2 regions of the Streptomyces sp. NBC_00239 genome follow, and region 2 is predicted to be linked to the other one. Evidence: riboswitches for the same ligand, from Rfam matches in the RefSeq annotation. Region 2 holds a riboswitch; the other holds the start of a gene.
What was found. A riboswitch is a leader RNA that binds a small molecule or an ion and turns the genes downstream of it on or off. The one in region 2 is predicted to bind ZMP and ZTP.

Region 1 (7,645 bases), 1.6 Mb from region 2:
CCGCGCCTCAAACGCCGGCGAGGCTGGAGGTTGCCCCTCAGGCCATCGGCGAGGCCGAAGGCGCGTCCCAGCCGGCCGGGGAGGCAGGGGGTCGCCGTCCAGGCCATCGGCGAAGCCCGAGGCGCGTCACAGTCAGCCGGCGAGGCTGGAGGTCGCCGTTCAGGGCGTCGGCGAGGGGCATCAGGCCGCGCCGTGGGCCGGGGCGAGGGACTCGACGCGTTCGGCCAGGGCGAAGTCCTGCGCGGTCACCGCACCCCCGGCGTCATGCGTGTTCACGGTGAGCCGCACCGAGCGGTAACCGAGCGTCAGGTCACTGTGATGGCCGAGTTCGTCCTGCACGGCGGCAATGCCCACCACCAGCGCCGCCGCCGCGAAGTGCGACCCGAGCGCGTACGTCCGGGCGATCCGGTCGCCTTCCTGCGACCAGCCGGGCAGTTCCCGCAGCCGGTCCTCGATCTCCTTCTGGGACAGCGGCTCGTTCGCCATGTGCGTCTCCTCCCGTGATCGGTGAAGCACTCAGCGTGCCACACGGCATGCCGTGGGGAGCTTTCGCGCCATAGTGCGGCGGGGTCCTTCTGTGCCTTCCGCGACGCGTGTGACCGCCCTAAGCTCCTGCGCCGAACGCAAGTGTTACCGGCGGTAGCAGGGGAGGGCGCATGACGTCGAGACGTAAGTTCATCGCAGGTGTCGCCGCGGGCACGGCGGCGGCCACGACTCTCGCGGGCACGGCCGGCGAGGCCGCCGCGGCGGCGGCCGCGTCACCGGCGGGCAGGCGGGTCGCCGTGCTCGGCGGCGGTGTCGCCGGACTCACCGCCGCCCACGAACTCGCGGAGCGCGGCTACGCCGTGACCGTGTACGAGCGCCGGGCACTGGGCGGCAAGGCGCGCAGCATGGGCGTGCCGGACAGTGCCCGCGGCGGCCGCCGGCCCCTGCCGGCCGAGCACGGCTTCCGCTTCATTCCGGGCATCTACCACAACCTGCCGGACACGATGCGGCGGATCCCCTTCCCCGGCAAGGCGAACGGGGTCTGGGACAACCTGGTCGCACCGCCCGAGATGATGTTCGCGCGCGCCGGCGGCCGCGAGGACCTGCGCGGGCCGATCCCGTGGCCGGGGCACCGCGCGGCGGACCTGAGCCCGGACGAGCTGCGCCGGGCGCTGACCGGCCTGCTGCAGACCTTCGTACGGCTGCCGCTGCACGAGACGGCCTACTTCGTCGACCGGGCGCTGGTGTTCGCGACGAGTTGCGACGAGCGGCGCGACGAGGTGTGGGAGCACACCCCCTGGTGGGAGTTCACCCGGGCGGCGCAGATGTCGTACGAGTACCAGCGGATCCTCGCGGTCGGCGTGACGCGCAACATCGTGGCCACGAAGGCCGAGGAGGCGTCGACCCGCACGGTGGGCACCCTCGGCGAGGCGTTCGTCTTCAACCTGCTGGGCCGCGGCGCGGACGGCCCGCCGGACCGGATCCTGAGCCTGCCGACGAACGAGGCGTGGATCGACCCCTGGGAGGCCCATCTGCGGTCGCTGGGCGTCGAGTTCAGGATCGGCTGGACCGTACGGGAGGTCCGGTACGCGGACGGCCGGGTCGGCGGGGTCACCGTCGTGGACCCGGGCGGAGCCGTGCAGACCGTGACCGCCGACCACTACGTCTCCGCGCTGCCGGTGGAGCACGCGCGGCGCACCTGGGGTCCGGCCCTGCGGGCCGCCGACCCGATGCTGGGCCGCTGCGACCGGCTGGAGACGGACTGGATGACCGGCATCCAGTTCTATCTGACGGAACGCGCCCCGCTCGTCCACGGACACCTCAACTGCGTTGACTCCCCCTGGTCGTTGACGGCCATCCAGCAGGCGGAGCACTGGCCGGACCGGGACTTCCCGGCCGACTACGGCGACGGCACGGCCGTCGACGTCCTCTCGGTGGACATCTCCGAGTGGGACAAGCCGGGGATCCTGTACGGGAAGACGGCCAAGCAGTGCTCCCGCGAGGAGGTCGCCCGCGAGGTGTGGGCGCAGCTGAAGGCCTCGCTCAACGACTCGGGCCGCACCGTGCTGCGGGACGGCGCCCTGCACTCGTGGCACCTGGACCCGGGCGTGGACGGGCTGGGAACGCCGAATCCGGTGAACCAGGACGAGCTGCTCATCCATCCGGTGGGCACCTTCCACAACCGGCCGAGCGCGGGCACCCGGATCCCCAACTTCTTCCTGTGCGGGGACTACGTGTCGGTCGACATCGACCTCGCCACCATGGAGGGCGCGAACGCCTCGGCCCGCGCCGCGGTCAACTCGCTTCTGGAACGGGACGGTTCGGCGGCTGCGCGGTGCCGGGTCATCCCGCTGCACCGGCCGCCGGAGCTGGAGCCGTTCCGGCGGCACGACCGGCTGCGCTACCGGCTGGGCCTGAGGAACGTCTTCGACGTGGGCTGACACCGGCTCGGCTAGGGTCGCGGTCATGACGACGGTGACGACGACCCCGGCGGGAGCGGGTGCGCTGCTGCGCACGTGGCGGGAGCGGCGCGGGATCAGCCAGCTGGAGCTGGCGAACCGCGCCGACTCCTCGTCCCGGCACATCAGTTTCATCGAGACCGGGCGGTCCCGGCCCAGCGAGGAGATGCTGCTGCGGCTCGCCGACCGCCTCGACGTGCCGGTGCGGGACCGCAACGCCCTGCTGCTGGCGGCCGGTTACGCCCCGCGCTATCCGCAGACCCCGCTGGCCGACCCGTCGATGGGGACGCTGCGCGAGGGTCTGGAGCGGCTGCTGGCCGGGTACGAGCCGTATCCGGCGCTGGTCGTGGACGCGACGTACGACGTGGTCGCCGCCAATCGGGGCATCCTGATGCTCCTGGACGGGCTGCCCGGGCACCTGCTGGCGCCGCCGCTGAACGCGATGCGGATCACGCTGCACCCCGAGGGACTGGCGCCGCGGATCCACAACTTCAGGGAGTGGCGCGGCCACCTGCTGGCCCAGATGGAGCGTCAGATCGCGCTGGCCCGCTCGGAGCCGCTGCGCGCGCTGTACGAGGAGGTGTCGGCGTACCCGGTCGCCGACCGGCCCGGGGATGCCGAACCAGCCGATCCCGTACCGTACTTCGCACTGCCGCTGGTGATCGAGCACGACGGGCAGGTGCTGTCGTTCGTGTCCTCGATCGCCACGTTCAACACGCCGATGGACGTGACCGTCGCCGAGCTGGCCATCGAGACCATGCTGCCGGCCGACCCGGCGACGGTGAAGTACCTGCGTTCACTCGGCCCCTGACCGCAGCGCCAGGTGCTGGAGCAGCGCGAAGCCGCCGACGGTGGCCGCCTGCGCCGGGATCCACACCGCTCCGGCGGTGGTGGGCGAGAGCCACAGGACGAGCGAGAGCAGACTGAGGACGGCCCAGGCGGTGTTCGCCTCGATGACGAGCTTCACGGCGAGGACCGGGGGCTGCGGCCGCGAGGCGAGCCGGCCGACGGCGGCGCCGTACAGGACGAGGAAGATCCCGAGCCCCAGGAGCAGCTCCTGCCCGACGCCGAGCAGTCGGCCGAGCGGCGCGGAGAACGCCGCGTAGGCGAGCCCGTTCGCGGTGGTGACGACGGCGTCGAGGGCGAGGAAGCGCCGCAGCACGGCGCGCGGCTCGGTGGTGCGGGCCAGGGTGGTGACAAGGGTCGCGGACATGCCGGATCAGCCTCCGTCGAGGTCGGGTGCGGGTGGGGTGGGCAACGCGGGGTGAATCCCGGATCCCGAGCCGGAGTGCGCCGCCTCGGGACCCGATGCCCCCACCTTGCCCGCCCCCACCAACCCGGTCGATTACCTCCGGGGTCATGGCCGCCGGTGCGCCACCCGGTGCCGCGAACGCGGCGCGGACGCCCGCCGGACACGCGGACGCCCCGGGCCTGGGGCTCCGGGGCGTCCGTGGGTGCGGGGTGGGGCGGGGATCAGGTGAGGTCGGCGAGGGAGAGGCCGGCCTGGGTGGCGGCGGCCTGGACGGTCTGCTCCAGCAGAACGGCGATCGTCATCGGGCCGACGCCGCCGGGGACCGGGGTGATCAGCGAGGCGCGGGCGGCGGCGGACGGGAAGTGCACGTCGCCGACGTTGCCCTCGTTGTAGCCGGCGTCGAGGACCACGGCGCCGGGCTTGATGTCCTCGCCGCGGATGAATTCGGCCTTGCCCACCGCGGCGACCAGGACGTCGGCCTGCCGGACGATGGCGGGCAGGTCCTCGGTCCGGGAGTGGCAGTAGGTGACCGTGGCGTTCTGGCCCAGCAGCAGCATGCCGGCGGGCTTGCCGAGGATGGCGCTGCGGCCGACGACGACGGCGTGCTTGCCGGTGAGGTCGACGTCGTACTCGGCGAGGAGGCGCATGATGCCGCCGGGAGTGCAGGAGACGAAGCCCGGCAGCCCGAAGCCCATGGCGGCGAACGAGTGCATGGTGACGCCGTCGACGTCCTTGCCGGGGGCGATGGCCTCGAAGGCGGCGCGCTCGTCGATGTGGTGCGGCACGGGGTGCTGCAGCAGGATGCCGCTGACCTCGGGGTCCTCGGACAGCTCGGTGATCGCCGCGACGAGTTCCTCGGTGGTGGTCTCGGCCGGCAGTTCCACGTGGCGGGAGGTGATGCCCGCCTTGGCGCAGCGGTTCTGCTTCATCCGTACGTAGGTGACGGAGGCGGGGTCCTCGCCGACGAGCACGGTCGCGAGGCAGGGGGCCTTGCCGGTGCGCTCGGTGATCGCGGCGGCGCGGGCGGTGGTGGTCTCGGTGATCCGCCGGGCGACGGCGGTGCCGTCCATGAGGCGGGCGCTCTGCTGGGTCGGGTCGGTCGTGGCAGTCGTCACGGGGTCTCCTGAACGTCGCTGCGGGATCGCGGTTCGCCCAGGCGCGCGGCAGTAACGACGTACCGGAACCGGAATGCCGGAAACCGGAATACGCCGGGCCGCTCCCCGGTGGTGATCCACCCAAGCGCCAGTCACGGCCCGCCGTCCAGCCTACCCAATGGCAATCCGGTGGCCCAGCCGACCCGGGAACTGGGACGATCAAGACATGACTCCTGTTTTCGACAAACTGGTGGCAGAGGCCGAGTCCGTTTCCGTCGACGGCTGGGACTTCTCCTGGCTCGACGGCCGTGCCACCGAGCAGCGCCCCTCCTGGGGCTACCAGCACCTGCTGGGCGAGCGGCTGGCCCGCGCGGAGGCGGCCCTCGACATCCAGACCGGCGGCGGCGAGGTGCTGGCCGGAGCCGGGCCGCTGCCCCGCCTGACGGTGGCCACCGAGTCCTGGGCGCCGAACGTCGCGAAGGCCACCCGGCTGCTGCACCCGCTGGGCGCGGTGGTCGTCGCCGATTCCGACGAGCCGCCGCTGCCCTTCGGCGACGAGGCCTTCGACCTCGTTTCCAGCCGTCACCCGGTGACGATCTGGTGGGAGGAGATCGCGCGGGTGCTGCGGCCCGGGGGCACGTACTTCTCGCAGCAGGTCGGCCCTGCGAGCGTCTTCGAGCTGGTGGAGTACTTCCTGGGCCCGCAGCCGGAGGACGTACGGCGCAGGCGGCATCCCGAGGACGCGGCGGCCGACGCGGAGTCGGCGGGGCTGGAGGTGGTCGATCTGAGGTCGGAGCGGCTGCGGACGGAGTTCCACGACATCGGAGCCGTGATCTACTTTCTCCGGAAGGTGATCTGGATGGTGCCCGGCTTCACGGTCGGCCACCACCGGGACCGGCTGCGCAGCCTGCACGAGCAGATCGAGCGCGAGGGTCCCTTCGTCGCTCACACGGCACGATTCCTGATCGAAGCCCGCAAACCGGAATGATCCGGGGCCGCCGGGCGTTTGCAGCTTGGCGACGGCTCGTTGGCAGCGTGGCGCAGGTCACTCAATTCCGCGCGTAACGAATCGACTCGGGCATGCGATGAACCACCAGGCGTCCTCGCGCAGCCCGGTGCTCCGACCCCGACCGGATCGGGTGCCTGCCGTCGCGCGATGATGTCCCGCCCGTCCTTTGTCTGTTCGCAACGAGAGGCTCCTTGTGTCGCTCAGCCCGTCCCGTACGTTCCCTCCGGAGATCGCCGAATCGGAGGCCCTCGTCGCACTCGTAGAGCGCGGCCGCGAGCAGGGTCACATCAACGGTGACGACGTGCGCCAGGCCTTCGAGGCCGGCCGCATCCCGGTGGACCAGTGGAAGCGGGTCCTGCGCAGCCTGAACCAGGTGCTGGACGAGGAGGGCGTGGCGCTGCACGTCAGCGCGGCCCCCGCCGCCAAGACCGCCGCGAAGAAGCCGCGCAAGGCTGCCGCGGCCCCGGCTCGCACGGCCGTGAAGAAGACGGCTGCCCCGCCCCGCCCCATCGGTGCCCGCAAGACCGCTGCCGCCCCCGCGGCCGCCGCCGCGGCGATATCGGCAGAGCCCGGGCCGGACGCGGACGACACCGCCGCCGAGCCCAAGAAGCGCACGGTCAAGAAGACCGCTGCGAAGAAGACCGCCGCCGTGAAGAAGACGGCTGCGAAGAAGACCAGCGCCAAGGACGCCGACCCGGAGAACCCCGAGGTCGAGGGCGAGGAGTGGGCCGAGGACCTGGCCGACGACACCGAGGAGGAGGCGCCCAAGGCGGGCGCCGGCCAGGGCTTCGTGCTGTCCGACGAGGACGACGACGACGCCCCGGCGCAGACGGTCATGGTCGCCGGCGCCACCGCCGACCCGGTCAAGGACTACCTGAAGCTGATCGGCAAGGTGCCGCTCCTCAACGCCGAGCAGGAGGTGGAGCTCGCCAAGCGGATCGAGGCGGGTCTCTTCTCCGAGTACAAGCTGGAGGAGGAAGAGGACCACAAGCCCGCGTTCAAGCGCGAGCTGGAGATCCTCGTCGAGGACGGCCGCCGGGCCAAGAACCACCTGCTGGAGGCCAACCTCCGTCTCGTGGTCTCGCTGGCCAAGCGCTACACGGGCCGCGGCATGCTGTTCCTGGACCTGATCCAGGAGGGCAACGTCGGCCTGATCCGCGCGGTCGAGAAGTTCGACTACACCAAGGGCTTCAAGTTCTCCACGTACGCCACCTGGTGGATCCGCCAGGCGATCACGCGTGCGATGGCCGACCAGTCCCGCACCATCCGCATCCCGGTGCACATGGTCGAGATCATCAACAAGCTCGCCCGCGTGCAGCGCCAGATGCTCCAGGACCTCGGGCGCGAGCCCACTCCGGAGGAGCTGGGCAAGGAACTCGACATGACCCCCGAGAAGGTCATCGAGGTCCAGAAGTACGGCCGCGAGCCGATCTCCCTGCACACCCCGCTGGGTGAGGAGGGCGACAGCGAGTTCGGTGACCTCATCGAGGACTCCGAGGCGGTCGTGCCGGCCGACGCGGTCTCCTTCACGTTCCTCCAGGAGCAGCTGCAGTCGATCCTGGGCACGCTCTCCGAGCGTGAGGCCGGTGTCGTGTCCATGCGGTACGGCCTGAACGACGGCCAGCCGAAGACGCTGGACGAGATCGGCCGGGTCTACGGGGTCACCCGTGAGCGGATCCGTCAGATCGAGTCGAAGACGATGTCCAAGCTGCGCCACCCGTCGCGCTCGCAGGTGCTGCGCGACTACCTCGACTGATCCGGCCCCACGGCGGAACGCCCCCGACCTGCCGCACGGCGGGTCGGGGGCGTCGTCGTGTGCGGCTCCGCGGGGCGGGCGGCCGCTCAG
Region 2 (7,645 bases):
GGCGTCGGCATCGGCGTCCGCGTCGGCCTCGCCGACCGCCGGCGCGGTTCCGGACGGGTTCCGGATCGCCGAGGACCCGAAGGGCTTCACCCTCGCCGTCCCCGACGACTGGGCGCGCAGCGAGGAGAAGACCGGGGTGTTCTTCCGCTCCGCGGACCGCGAGTCGCTGCTCCAGGTCTTCCGGGTGGACGAGCCGGAGCTGAGCCCGCTGGACGCGGTCCGCGGCGCCTCCGGCACGCTCGCCTCGAACCCCGGCTACACCGAGGTGTCCGTCACCGAGATCCCGGGCGAGGCGGGTGGACCGGCCGCCGCCGAGCTGGTGTACGAGTACGACGGTTCGACCGGCAGCCGGCGGCGCGGGGTGGAGCGGGTCTTCGTCACGCCCACCGGCGAGAAGTACGCCCTGCTGGTCCGCGCGCCGGCCGCCGAATGGCCCCGCCAGCAGGACGTACTGGCCGCGGCCCTGGCCGCGTTCGAGGTGACGTCCTGACGTCCTGACGTCCTGACGCCCTGGCCCCTCGGCGTGGTCAGTTCTTGAACATGCCGGCCGTGTAGTGGCCGGGCGTCAGGCGGCAGGCCACGCCGAAGCGGTTCCACGCGTTGATGGTGGCGATCAGGCCGAGCAGGTGGGACAGCTCGGTCTCGTCGAACTGGGCGGCGGCCCGTGCGAAGACCTCGTCCGGCACGAAGCCGTCCGTGAGGACGGTGACGGCCTCGGTCAGTTCGAGGGCCGCCAGCTCCTTCTCGGTGTAGAAGTGCCGGGACTCCTCCCAGGCCGAGAGCTGCACGATGCGCTGGACGCTCTCGCCCTCCGCCAGCGCGTCCGTGGTGTGCATGTCGAGGCAGTAGGCGCAGTGGTTGAGCTGCGAGGCGCGGATCTTCACCAGCTCGGCGAGGGCCGGGTCGAGGTGCTTGGTCGCCGCCGCGTCCAGGGCGATCATCGCCCGGAAGACGCCGGGGGCGTGCCTGCTCCAGTCCAGTCGCCGCGGCTCCTCGGTGGCGTACACCGGCGTGGTCTTCTCGTCCTTCGTGGTCGTCATGGCTCCCACCGTACGAGGGGCCCGACAGGCGGATATGGTCCACTCCCATGACGGATTCGTGGGCCACTTTCGGTGCTGACCTGCATCTGGAGCTCGGCACCGGTGGGCAAGCGGGTGAACGCGGCGGCGCCGCTCCGCACGGGGTGCGCGGCGTGCGCGCCGGGCTGGTGGCGGCGCTGCGGGAGGCCGTGCGCGGCGGCCGGCTCGCCGCGGGCACCCGGCTGCCGTCCTCGCGGCAGCTCGCCGCCGACCTCGGCATCGCCCGCAACACGGTCGCCGACGCCTACGCGGAACTCGTCGCGGGCGGCTGGCTGACGGCCCGTCAGGGCTCTGGCACCCGGGTCGCCGCCCGGCCGGTGACCCGGCCGCGGGCCCCCGAACGGCGCGGCCCGGCGTACAGCCTGATGCCCGGCTCCCCGGACCTGGCGGGCTTTCCGCGCCGGGCCTGGCTGGCGGCGGCCCGGCAGGCGCTGGCCGAGGCCCCCCACGAGGCGTTCGGGTACGGGGACCCGCGCGGCCGCCCCGAACTGCGGACGGTCCTCGCCGAGTACCTGGCGCGGGCCCGCGGGGTGTACGCGGATCCCGGCCGGGTCGTGACGTGCGCCGGGTTCGCGCACGGGCTGATGCTGCTGGGGCGGGTGCTGCGGGAGCGCGGCGTCCGGGCCGTGGCCGTCGACCCGTACGGACTGGACGTCCACCGCGACCTGCTCGCCGACGCCGGGCTGGAGACCGTACCGCTGGGTGCCGGGGAGCTGCCCGGCCCGGGGGTGGGCGCGGTGCTGGCGACCCCGGCGCACCGGTTCCCCACCGGGGACGCGCTGCCCGCCCGGCGGCGCGCCGAGCTGGTGCGGTGGGCGGGCGCGACCGGCGGGCTGCTCCTGGAGGACGACTACGACGGGGAGTTCCGCTACGACGGGCAGCTGGTCGGGGCGCTCCAGGGGCTGGACCCGGACCGGGTGGTCTACTGCGGCACCGCGAGCAAGTCGCTGGCGCCGGGCCTGCGGATCGGCTGGCTGGTGCTGCCGCCCGCGCTGGCCGACGAGGTCGTCGCGGCGAAGGGCGGCAGCGACTGGACGTCCAGCGCCCTGGAGCAGCTGACCCTGGCGCAGTTCATCGCCTCGGGCTCCTACGACCGGCACGTGCGCGGGATGCGGCTGCGCTACCGGCGGCGCCGCGACCAGCTGGTCGCGGCGCTCGCCGAACGGGCCCCGCGGGCCCGGGTGTCGGGCGTGGCGGCGGGCCTGCACGCGGTGCTGGAACTGCCCGCGGGCACCGAGCCGGCCGTCCTGCGGGAGGCCGCCGACCGCGGTCTGGTCCTGGAGGGCCTGGCCCGCTACCGGCACCCGGCCGCGGCGCTTCCGCCGCGCGACGCGCTGGTCATCGGTTACGCCACCCCGCCGGACAGCGCCTGGACCCCGACGCTGGACGTGCTGTGCGCGGCCCTGCGGGCGGTGGTGGCGGCCTGACCGGGCCGGGCGGCGGCGGAAGCGGTGCGGCGTGGAGCGGTCAGGCGTCGCGGGCCGGTCCCGGGCCGGCCTCGCCGGGGAGTTCGCCGAAGCGGGCCAGGGCGAGGGCGCCCGCCACCGCGACCGCGAAACCGGCCACCGCCAGCCAGGCCAGCCCCTCGCGGGTGCGGTCTCCCAGCCATACGACACCCACCAGGGCCGGCCCCACCGTCTCGCCCAGCTCCATTCCGGCGGTGGCGGTGGTGACCGAACCGCGCTGGAGGGCCGAGGTGAGCAGCAGGAAGGCGGCGCCGCCACCGAGCAGCAGGGCGTACGTCGCCGGATTGGTGAGGAGGTGGGCGGGGGACAGGCTGTCGATCAGGCGGACGGACACCTCGACCACGCCGAAGCCGGTGCCCGATCCGAGGCCGAGGGCGAGCGCCCGGCTGCGGTCGGGCAGCCGGCCGGCCACGGCTCCCACCGCGAGTACGGCCAGCGCGCAGCCCAGCATGGCGAACTTCAGGGCGTCGGTGCCGGGCTCGGTGCCCTCCTCGCCGGCGGCGAGGGCCAGCATCGCCAGCCCCGCGCAGACGACGCCGACCGCGGCCCATTCGCTGCCGCTGAGGCGGACGTGCAGCAGCCGGGAGGCGACCACCGCGGTGACCGCGAGGCTCGCGGCGAGCGCGGCGCCGACGGCGTAGATCGGGATGGAACGCAGCGCGATGATCTGGAGGACGAAGCCGAGGCCGTCCAGTGCGAGGCCGGCCAGGTAGCGCCACTGGTGCAGCGCCCGCAGCAGCAGGCGGGCGTCCACGCCGGAGCCGGTGCCGGGGGTGGTGGCGCGGGTGGCGACGGCCTGCAGGACCGAGGCCGTGCCGAAGCAGACGGCGGCCCCGAGCGCACACAACATCCCAACCAGCACAAAAGGGACTGTAGTCCACCGGCCCCCGTGGCCCCGCCCGCCAAACCCGCCTGGCTTCGGCGGGCCGGTTCAGCCGCCCGGCGCCGGCGGGCGAATTCAGCCTCGCCGGCGAGGCCGGAGGTTGCCCCCGAGGCGTCGGCGGAGCCGGCAGTTGCGGCCCGGCGAGGCCGGCGGAGGTCAGGGGTTGGGGAAGAGGGAGCGGAGTTGTTCGAGACCCCAGTCGAGGTCCTCCTTGCCGATGACCAGCGGCGGCGCAAGCCGAATCGTGGCCCCGTGCGTGTCCTTCACCAGCACCCCGAGTTCCATCAGCTTCTCCGAGACCTCCCGGCCCGTCCCGTGCTCCGGCGCGATGTCCACACCCGCCCACAGCCCCCGCCCGCGCACCGCGGTCACCCCGCCGCCGACGAGCAGCCCCAGCTCCCGGTGCAGGTGGTCGCCGAGTTCGGCGGCGCGCTGCTGGTACTCGCCGCCGCGCAGCATCGCGATGACCTCCAGCGCGACCGCGCAGGCCAGCGGGTTGCCGCCGAAGGTGGAGCCGTGCTCGCCCGGCCGGAAGACCCCCAGCACGTCGCGGTCCGCGACCACCGCGGACACCGGCACGATGCCGCCGCCGAGCGCCTTGCCGAGGACGTACACGTCCGGGACGACGCCCTCGTGCTCACACGCGAAGGTGCGGCCCGTACGGCCCAGCCCCGACTGGATCTCGTCGGCCATGAGCAGCACGTTCCGCTGCCGGGTCAGCTCCCGCACGCCGGCGAGGTACCCGGCCGGCGGCACCAGCACCCCGGCCTCGCCCTGGATCGGCTCCAGGAGCACCGCGACCGTGTTCTCGGTGACCGCCGCCGCCATCGCGGTGAGGTCCCCGTACGGGACGATCTCGAAGCCCGGGGTGTACGGGCCGAAGTGGTCGCGGGCGTCGTGGTCCGTGGAGAACGACACGATCGTGGTGGTGCGGCCGTGGAAGTTGTCCGCCGCGACCACGATCTTCGCGTGTCCGTCGGGGACGCCCTTCACCTCGTAGCCCCACTTGCGGGCCGTCTTGACGGCCGTCTCCACGGCCTCGGCCCCGGTGTTCATGGGCAGCACCATCTCCTTGCCGCACAACGCGGCGAGCTGCTCGCAGAATTCGGCGAACCGGTCGTGGTGGAAGGCGCGCGAGGTCAGCGTGACCCGTTCCAGCTGGGCCTTCGCCGCCTCGATCAGCCGCCGGTTGCCGTGGCCGAAGTTGAGCGCCGAGTAGCCGGCCAGCATGTCGAGGTATCTGCGGCCTTCGACGTCGGTCATCCACGCGCCCTCGGCCGTGGCGACCACGAGCGGGAGCGGGTGGTAGTTGTGCGCGCTGTGCGCCTCGGCGGAGCGGATGGCGTCTGTGGTGGTCGACACGGGGTCTCCGTTCATCGTTGGACGGCGACGGGGGTGGCGTCACTTCTATCGTCGCTCGGATGGTGGACGAGGAAACCTTCGCGCGTGGTGCGCCCGTTAAGGTGAGGACACGCACGGCGACTGGCGTACGGAGAACGAACTCCGGGGGAGCCGTGCGCGCACGACCGCAACAGCGGGCCGCTCGCCTGGGCCGTCGCGGGGACGATTCGACAACGACCCCGGAGGACGACGCCATGACCGTGCGCCATCCCGCCCTTGCCGCCGCCGACCCCGCGCTCGCCGCGCTCGTCGGGGCCGAGGAGCTCCTGCAGGCCGAGACCCTGCGCCTGATCCCCAGCGAGAACTACGTGTCCGCGGCCGTGCTGGAAGCCTCCGGCACGGTGCTGCAGAACAAGTACAGCGAGGGCTACCCGGGCCGCCGCTACTACGAGGGCCAGCAGAACATCGACCAGGTCGAGTCGCTGGCCGTGGCGCGCGCCAAGGCCGTCTTCGGCGTCGACCACGCCAACGTCCAGCCGTACTCCGGCTCGCCCGCGAACCTGGCCGTCTACCTGGCCTTCGCGCAGCCCGGCGACACCGTGATGGGCATGGCCCTGCCGATGGGCGGCCACCTCACGCACGGCTGGGGCGTCTCCGCCACCGGCTCCTGGTTCCGCGGCGTCCAGTACGGCGTACGCCCCGACACCGGCCTGATCGACTTCGACGAGGTGCGCGAGCTCGCCCTCAAGGAGCGCCCCAAGGTGATCTTCTGCGGTGGCACGGCGCTGCCCCGGACGATCGACTTCGCGGCGTTCGCGCAGATCGCGGAGGAGGCGGGCGCGGTGCTCGTCGCCGACGTCGCGCACATCGCCGGCCTGATCGCGGGCGGCGCCCACCCCTCGCCCGTGCCGCACGTCGACGTCGTGTCGACCACCACCCACAAGACCCTGCGCGGCCCGCGCGGCGCCATGCTGATGTGCCGCGAGGAGCACGCGAAGGCCATCGACAAGGCGGTCTTCCCGGGCTTGCAGGGCGGTCCGCACAACCAGACCACCGCCGGTATCGCGGTGGCCCTGCACGAGGCCTCCCAGGACTCCTTCCGCACGTACGCGCACGCGGTGGTCGACAACGCGAAGGCGCTGGCCGAAGCGCTGCTGGAGCGGGGCTTCGACCTGGTCTCGGGCGGCACCGACAACCACCTGATCCTGATGGACCTCACCCCCAAGGACGTGCCGGGCAAGGTCGCCGCCAAGGCGCTGGACCGGGCGGGCATCGTGGTGAACTACAACACCGTCCCGTACGACACCCGCAAGCCCTTCGACCCGTCCGGCGTGCGCATCGGCACCCCGTCGCTGACCTCGCGCGGCCTGGGCACCGCCGACATGGCCGCGGTCGCCGACTGGATCGACCGCGGTGTCACGGCCGCCGGCACCGGCGACGAGGCGGCCCTCGCGGTGATCCGCGCCGAGGTGGCCGAGCTGATGGCCGCCCACCCGGCACCGGGCCTGCCGCTCGCCTGATCCGGCGCGTCCGGGGGAGCGGGCGCCCGGTGTCCGCTCTCCCTCCGGTGCCGCCCGGCGGGGCGGCTCCGGGGGCTCCGCCCCCGGAGCCCCGCGCCCCAAGCGCCGGAGAGGCCGTATTCGCTAACGGTCGTTCGACCGGGGCAAGATCCAGCCGTGCGGATACCCGCCGGTACCGGGCCGGGCCGTACTGCCTGCTGTGATCCTCACCTCAGCGGGCCCTCGGACCCGGCGGGTTCCGGCCACCGCACGGCCGAGACCAGCCCTGCACCTGAGAGAATGGCCCCATGGCCTTCGACCGTCCTCGCGCGCTCTCCGGTATCCAGCCGACCTCCGGTTCGTTCCACCTCGGGAACTACCTCGGAGCCATTCGGCAGTACGTCGCCCTGCAGGAGTCCCACGACGCCTTCTACATGGTGGTCGACCTGCACGCGATCACCATGCCGCAGGAGCCCGCCGCGCTCCGCGCGAACACCCGGCTCTCCACCGCGCAGCTGCTCGCGGCCGGCCTCGACCCCGAGCGCTGCACCCTCTTCGTGCAGAGCCACGTGCCCGAGCACGCGCAGCTCGGCTGGGTCATGAACTGCATCACCGGCTTCGGCGAGGCCAGCCGGATGACCCAGTTCAAGGACAAGTCCGCGAAGTCCGGCGCCAACAACGCGACCGTCGGCCTCTTCACGTACCCGATCCTCCAGGTCGCCGACATCCTCCTGTACCAGGCCGACGCCGTCCCGGTCGGCGAGGACCAGCGCCAGCACATCGAGCTGACCCGCGACCTGGCCGAGCGCTTCAACCAGCGCTTCGGGCAGACCTTCACCATCCCGGCGCCGCACATCGTCAAGGAGGTCGCGAAGATCTACGACCTCCAGGACCCGGCGATCAAGATGTCGAAGTCGGCGTCCACCCCCAAGGGCCTGATCAACCTCCTCGACGAGCCCAAGGTCACCGAGAAGAAGATCAAGAGCGCGGTCACCGACACCGAGGCCGAGATCCGCTTCGACACCGAGAAGAAGCCCGGCGTCAGCAACCTGCTCACCATCTACTCCACGCTGACCGGCACTGCGATCCCGGTCCTGGAGGAGAAGTACGTCGGCAAGGGCTACGGCGCGCTGAAGACCGACCTCGCCGAGGTGATGGTCGAGTTCGTCACACCCTTCAAGCAGCGCACCCAGGAGTACCTGGACGACCCGGCGGAGCTGGATTCCGTACTGGCCAAGGGTGCGGCGAAGGCCCGCGCGGTCGCCTCCGAGACCCTCGCACAGGCCTACGACCGGCTCGGTTTCCTGCCGCCGAAGGGCTGAGGCACACCCGGGGACCTGGGACCCTGGCAGTAAGGGGGGTGCTGCCGCCACACTG

Region 1: another riboswitch for ZMP and ZTP. It lies ahead of OG764_RS08075 (bifunctional 5,10-methylenetetrahydrofolate dehydrogenase/5,10-methenyltetrahydrofolate cyclohydrolase); the one in region 2 lies ahead of glyA (serine hydroxymethyltransferase).

Annotation. Positions count from the first base shown of each region.
Region 1 covers NZ_CP108095.1:1,845,323-1,852,967, forward strand. The annotation lists gene OG764_RS08055 (4a-hydroxytetrahydrobiopterin dehydratase) at 181-486, opposite strand; gene OG764_RS08060 (hydroxysqualene dehydroxylase) at 657-2,426, shown strand; gene OG764_RS08065 (helix-turn-helix domain-containing protein) at 2,452-3,255, shown strand; gene OG764_RS08070 (hypothetical protein) at 3,241-3,657, opposite strand; gene OG764_RS08075 (bifunctional 5,10-methylenetetrahydrofolate dehydrogenase/5,10-methenyltetrahydrofolate cyclohydrolase) at 3,918-4,766, opposite strand; ZMP/ZTP riboswitch at 4,840-4,956, opposite strand; gene OG764_RS08080 (class I SAM-dependent methyltransferase) at 5,017-5,778, shown strand; gene OG764_RS08085 (RNA polymerase sigma factor) at 5,993-7,555, shown strand.
Region 2 covers NZ_CP108095.1:3,396,556-3,404,200, reverse strand. The annotation lists gene OG764_RS14830 (hypothetical protein) at 1-490, shown strand, start outside; gene OG764_RS14825 (carboxymuconolactone decarboxylase family protein) at 528-1,040, opposite strand; gene pdxR (MocR-like pyridoxine biosynthesis transcription factor PdxR) at 1,088-2,506, shown strand; gene OG764_RS14815 (hypothetical protein) at 2,547-3,395, opposite strand; gene rocD (ornithine--oxo-acid transaminase) at 3,585-4,790, opposite strand; ZMP/ZTP riboswitch at 4,897-4,988, shown strand; gene glyA (serine hydroxymethyltransferase) at 5,024-6,289, shown strand; gene trpS (tryptophan--tRNA ligase) at 6,577-7,590, shown strand.